2 regions of the Pseudoduganella sp. HUAS MS19 genome follow, and region 2 is predicted to be linked to the other one. Evidence: predicted binding sites of a transcription regulator. Region 2 holds the regulator's gene; the other holds the start of a gene.
What was found. The regulator sigma-54, encoded in region 2, starts transcription at its own class of promoters, with help from an activator protein. The targets are predictions, from matches to a motif close to TGGCANGNAANCTGCTTT.

Region 1 (3,217 bases), 130 kb from region 2:
GCGGATCGGCAGCAGGTCGCGCTCGCGCTGTTCGTTGGTGCCGTCCCACATGATGTTGATCACGCCGTTGCGCTTGATTTCCAGCGCGCGGCGCGGGCTGGTCAGCTCGTGGGGATAGAACTCGATGGAGAACGGACCTTCGGTCTTTTCCAGCGCCAGGCGCAGCAGCAGGTGGAAGTAGGTGACCTGGACTTCGGAACCCGGCGTAACCGACGGCAGGATAAAGCGCATCAACGGCGCGTTAGCCGCGCCGCCTGCGTTGGCCAGGGATGCTGCCGCCAGCAGCAGGCCGGCGGCAGCGCATTGCAGCTTTTTCAGCACTGATTACTGTGGCTTGACGAACTTCAGCGTCATGCGGTCGCTCTCGCCGATAGCGGCGTACTTGGCGCGGTCCTTGTCCTTGTTGGTCAGGGTTGGCGGCAGCGCCCACACGCCGTTTTCATGGTTGGCGTTGTCCTTGGCGTTGGCATTGATTTCGGACTTGGCCACCAGCTTGAAGCCGGCCTGCTCGGCCATCTTGATCACGTAGGCCTCGTGCATATAGCCGGTGCTGGCCTTGGCATCCTGGGGCATCGAAGCCGGCAGGCGGTGCTCTTCCACGCCGAAGATGCCGCCCGGTTTCAGGGTGTCGTAAATGCTGGCCATCAGCTTCTTCATGTTCTCGTCGCCGGTGCCGATCCAGTTGTGGATGTTGCGGAAGGTGAGCACCATGTCGGCGCTGCCTTTCGGCGCGTAGGTGTACACGCCATTGCCTGGCTCGAAGGCGCCCACGACCACCTTGTCGCGGCCCGGCTGCCGGGCCAGGAATTCCTGGAAGCGCTCGGCCGACTTGCGCACGCGTTCATCCGCCGATTGCGGGCTGGAGCCGGCGGTAATCAGCTTGCCCTGGTCGCGCAGGTAGGGCGCCAGGATTTCGGTATACCAGCCGCCGCCTGGCGACAGTTCAACCACCGTCATGTTCGGCTTGATGCCGAAGAAGGTCAGGGTCTCGTAAGGGTGGCGGAACTGGTCGCGTTTCACATTGTCCGCGTTGCGGGTCGGGCTGGCAATGGCGGCTTTCAAGGCAGGATCGGCCAGGGCCACGCCGGAAAAACTGGTGAAGCCGACGGCCAGCAGGCCGGCCAGGACGTACTGTTTCATTCAGGAGTCTCCTTTTGGGTTGGGCAGGCGACACAGCGGCTCCGGTCGCCCGGGACTTGATGATCGTGCAAGCTGGCCGGCTGGTCAAGTGTCCGCGCGGACGGTGTGCGGACACTCGCCGGACACTTTCAGCGGATATGTTTCAGCTTTGTACAAGCTTTACACAATGGCATAAAAATTGCGTACGATTTGACTCCTGCAAGCTGTCTTAGGTAATAACGATAACCCTGGAGAGACTATGGAACGACGTGCATTCCTCAACATGAGCGGCGGTGCAATGGCTGCCATGATGATGCCTTTTGGCCGCGCCATTGCGGCCGACGAGCTGATCAAGCCCGTGGAAGTAAAGTTCAAGAAGATGCTGGCAGATACCGCGCTGACCGCGGCCACCCAGGCCGGCGCCAGCTACTGCGACGTGCGCATCGGCCGCTACCTGAACCAGTTCATCACCACCCGCGACCTGAATATCGAGAACGTCACCAATACCGAGTCGGCGGGCGTCGGCGTGCGCGTGATCGCCAACGGCGCCTACGGCTTTGCCGCCACCAGCGATATGTCGCCGGACGGGGTAGCCGGCGCGGCGCGCCAGGCGGTCGCCATTGCCAAGGCCAATGCCAAGCTGCAGGCCGCCGGCGTGCAACTGGCGCCGACGCCGGGCGTGGGCGAAGTGTCGTGGGCGACCCCAATCAGGAAGGATTGGCGTACGGTGCCGATCAAGGAAAAGGCCGACCTGCTGATCACCGCCAACAAGGGCGCGCTGGAAGCCGGCGCGTCCTTCATCCAGTCCTTGCTGTTCCAGGTCAACCAGCAGAAGTATTTCGCTTCCACCGACGGTTCCTATATCGACCAGGACCTGCACCGCCTGTGGGTGCCGTTCTTTGCCACCGCCGTCGACAAGGCGACCGGCAAGTTCCGCAGCCGCTCCGACCTGGGTACTCCGGTCGGCATGGGCTATGAATACCTGGATGGCCGCAAGGAAGACAAGATCAAGGCAGCCGGCGGCGTCGCCACGCTGTACAACCGCTCCTACGACCTGGTGGAGGACGCGAAAGCCGCCGGCCGCCAGGCCAGGGAAAAGCTGAGCGCCAAGTCAGTCGAACCGGGCAAGTACGACCTCGTACTGTCGCCGGAACATATGTGGCTGACCATCCATGAATCCGTCGGCCACCCGACCGAGCTCGATCGCGTGCTGGGCTACGAAGCCAACTTCGCCGGCACGTCCTTCGCCACGCTGGACAAGCAGCAGTCGAAGAAATTCAAGTACGGCTCCGACCTGGTCAACATCGAAGCGGACAAGACCATCCAGGGTTCGCTGGGCGCAGTTGGCTACGACGACGAAGGCGTCAAGTGCAAGAAGTGGGACATCATCAAGGACGGCATCCTGGTCAACTACCAAGCCACGCGCGACCAGGCGGCAGTGATCGGCGAGCAGGAATCGCACGGCTGCTCCTACGCGGACTCCTGGAGCAATGTGCAATTCCAGCGCATGCCTAACGTTTCGCTCAAGGCCGGCAAGAAGAAGCTGACCCCGGACGAGCTGGTGAAGGACGTGAAGAAGGGCATTTACATCGTGGGCGCCGGTTCCTTCTCGATCGACCAGCAGCGCTACAATTTCCAGTTCGGCGGCCAGATGTTCTACGAGATCAAGGACGGCAAGATCGGCCAGATGCTGGAAGACGTGGCTTACCAGTCGAACACCCAGGAGTTCTGGAATGCCTGCACCGCCATGTGCGATGAGCGCGACTGGCGCATGGGCGGCTCCTTCTTTGACGGCAAAGGCCAGCCGATGCAGGTGAGCGCGGTGTCGCACGGGTCTTCGACCACCCGCTTCAACGGCATCAATGTGATCAACACTGCCCGCAAGATCGGCTGAGCGTAAAGGACAACCATGAAGATCCTGAATCAGGAAGAGACCAAGCGCATCTCCGACAAGGTCATGGCGCTGAGCAAAGCCGATGAGTGCATCGTTACCATCAACGGCAGCCGTACCGGCAATATCCGCTATGCGCGCAATGCCGTGTCGACTGCCGGGCTGGTGGAGAATACCCAGTTGTCCGTGTCCGTTGCTTTCGGCAAG
Region 2 (3,217 bases):
CCGCCTTGTGTATTGGCGCGGCCGACGTCATGGAAAAAACGGATATCGCCGCCGGCACACAGCGCGCGTTCACTGCTGCTGCGCACGACAACCGCCGCCACGGACGCATCGTCGCGCCACGCCAGCAGCGCTTGCGTCATCGCGCGCACCATGTCGAGGGACAGTGAATTGAGGGCTTTGGGCCGGTCCAGCGTGATGAAGCCGGTGCCGTTGGAGATGTGGGTTTGGACGTGTTCGCTCATGCAAATATTTTAACGCACCCTGGCCGCAAAAAAGGGCGCCAATTGCGCCCTTTGGTGTGCTACACGGCCAGTCCTTTACATGGCGGTGGGTGGTGCTTCGTACGTATCCGGGAAATGCTTGATGGCCGCATGATTGTGGTTCTGCACACGGTCTTTGTATTTCATGACCTGGCGATCCAGTTTGTCAATCAGGGTGTCGATGGCGGCGTAGAGGTCTTGCGACAGGCTTTCGACGTACACGGTTTTGCCAGACATGCGCAGGTTGATTTCGGCTTTCTGGCGTTTCTCTTTCTCGGTGAGGTTATCTACAGTCAGGATGACAGCAATATCGATTACTTGATCGAAATGGCGCTTGACTCGTTCCAGCTTGTTCTGCACGTATTCGCGAATGGCCGGGGTCACTTCGACATGATGTCCACTGATGGTGAGATTCATACACACTCCTAAAGATGATGTCGCTCTCGAGTTCGTGCGCGCCGAAACGCACAGAGGAACCCATGCACTACAAAGATTTGCGGAGGCTTACCGGAGGGATTTTCAACGCTTCTCGATATTTGGCAACAGTCCGTCGCGCAATCACCATGCCTTGTTCTCCCAGCATGTCCGCAATCTTACTGTCGGATAAAGGATTTTTCGGGTCTTCTGCTCCTGTCAATTGCACGATCAGTGCCCGTATCGCAGTCGAGGAAGCTTCACCCCCAGCTTCGGTCGCGACGTGGCTACCAAAGAAATATTTCAACTCAAACATGCCATGTGGGGTGAGCATGTATTTTTGAGTTGTTACGCGAGAAATAGTGCTCTCGTGTAGTCCCAGTGTATCAGCAATTTCACGCAACACAAGGGGTCTCATGGCCACCGCGCCATGACTGAAAAAGTTCTTTTGTCGTTCTACTATCGCCTCCGCCACGCGTAGGATCGTGTCGAAACGCTGGCGCATATTCTTGATCAGCCACTTGGCTTCCTGCAGCTGGCCATTCATCTGCGACTCGCTCTTGCCTTGCTTGAGCAGGTTGGCGTACAGCGCGTTCACGCGCAGGCGCGGCACCACGTCGTTATTCAGCGTGACCAGCCAGCCGCCGCGGCCCTTCTTCACGATCACGTCCGGCACCACATAGTCTGACTCGCCTGACGCAAATTCGGCGCCCGGATGCGGGTTGCACTGGCGGATCACGCACTGCGCTTCGCGCAAGTCTTCGTCGTCGCAGTCGAGGGCTTTCTTCAGCTTGGTGAATTCGCGCTGGGCAAACCAGGTCAGGTGCTTTTCGACGATGGTCAGCGCCATGCGGCGCGTCACCAGCGGCACGCCCGGCATGCGCTTGATCTGCAGCGCCAGGCATTCGGCGGCATTGCGCGCGGCAACGCCGGGCGGGTCGAAACTTTGCAGCAGCACCAGGCTGCAACGCAGGTCGTCCAGCTCGATCTCCAGCTCGGGCGGCAGGCGCTCGTGGATTTCTTCCAGCGGCTCCTCCAGGTAGCCGTTATCGTCCAGCGCATCGATGATCAGCTCCATCAGCGCGCGGTCGCGCGGCTCCTGCACGGTGACGCGCATCTGCTCCAGCAGGTGTTCGCGCAGCGTGCAGCCGGAAGCTTCCAGTTGCGGGCGGCTGTCTTCGTCGTCGGCGGATTTGCTGCCGGAGCTGGCGCTCCAGTCGGTGTCGTCGCTGCCGTTGCCGGCGCTTTCGCTGTCGCCGCCTTCATAGCCTTCGCCATCGGCAGCGGCGGGGGCGTCGCCGCCCTCGCCTGGCGCGCCATCAGGTGTGGGCGCGGCGGGGCCTTCCGAGCCATTGCCGTTGCCCTGGCTGATGGCGCCATCGGCCAGCAGGCGCACCGAGTGGTCGAGCGGATCGTCAAGGCGCTCCAGCATGGGATTGTCGCCAAGCAGCTGTTCCAACTCCTGGTGCAGTTCCAGCGTGGACAGCTGCAACAGGCGGATGGATTGTTGCAGCTGCGGCGTCAGCGCCAGGTGTTGCGAGGTTCGCAGTTGCAGTGTTTGTTTCATGGCCTTCGCTTACATGCGGAAGTGTTCGCCGAGGTAGACACGGCGTACGGATTCGTTGGCAATGATGTCGTCCGGGCGGCCCGAAGCCAGCACGGCGCCCTGGTTGATGATGTAGGCGCGGTCGCAGATGCCGAGGGTCTCACGCACATTATGGTCGGTGATCAGGACACCGATATTGCGCTCCTTCAGGAAACGCACAATACGTTGGATTTCGATCACGGCGATCGGGTCCACGCCGGCGAACGGTTCGTCCAGCAGCACGAAACGCGGATTGGTGGCCAGGGCGCGTGCAATTTCCACGCGGCGGCGCTCGCCACCGGACAGCGACAGGGCCGGATTCTCGCGCAGCTTCTCGATTTGCAAGTCGGCCAGCAGCGCTTCCAGGCGCTGGTTGATCTCGGCCTTGGCCAGCGGCTTGCCGTCGACCCTCTGCAGTTCCAGCACCGCGCGGATATTTTCCTCCACGGTCAGCTTGCGGAACACCGAAGCTTCCTGCGGCAGGTAGGACAGGCCCAGCGCGGCGCGCTTGTGGATCGGCAGGCTCGATACGTCGGCGCCGCCGATATCGATGGTGCCCGCATCGGAGGCCACCAGGCCGACGATCATGTAGAAGGAAGTGGTCTTGCCGGCGCCGTTAGGGCCCAGCAGGCCGACCACTTCGCCGCAGTCGACTTGCAGCGAAACGTCGTGCACCACCTGGCGTTTGCCATAGGTTTTCTGGAGGCCGCGCACGACCAGCGTGCTGGCGCAGGTATTTGCTTGCATGCTTACTTCTTCTCCGTGGTGGCGGCAGGCGTGGTTGGCTGGGCCGCAGGCGTGGTTGGCTGGGCCGCAGGCGGTTCGGTGCGGGCCGGCTGGATCACCATGGTGCCGCGGCCGCCGCCCGGCTTGCTCTCGCCGCTTGCGGTATTGCGCACGCTGAAGAATTCCTTGCGGCTGTCGTAGGAGATGAACTCGCCCTGCACTTCATCGTTCT

Region 1: ACWBU6_RS03785 (TldD/PmbA family protein) is a predicted target of sigma-54. The motif match lies at 1,308-1,325, and genes of this name have one in related genera.

Annotation. Positions count from the first base shown of each region.
Region 1 covers NZ_CM132133.1:824,067-827,283, forward strand. The annotation lists gene ACWBU6_RS03775 (substrate-binding periplasmic protein) at 1-321, opposite strand, end outside; gene ACWBU6_RS03780 (class I SAM-dependent methyltransferase) at 325-1,140, opposite strand; gene ACWBU6_RS03785 (TldD/PmbA family protein) at 1,379-3,013, shown strand; gene ACWBU6_RS03790 (TldD/PmbA family protein) at 3,029-3,217, shown strand, end outside.
Region 2 covers NZ_CM132133.1:954,873-958,089, reverse strand. The annotation lists gene ACWBU6_RS04465 (enoyl-CoA hydratase/isomerase family protein) at 1-242, opposite strand, end outside; gene hpf (ribosome hibernation-promoting factor, HPF/YfiA family) at 318-677, opposite strand; gene ACWBU6_RS04455 (RNA polymerase factor sigma-54) at 745-2,241, opposite strand; gene lptB (LPS export ABC transporter ATP-binding protein) at 2,251-3,006, opposite strand; gene lptA (lipopolysaccharide transport periplasmic protein LptA) at 3,009-3,217, opposite strand, start outside.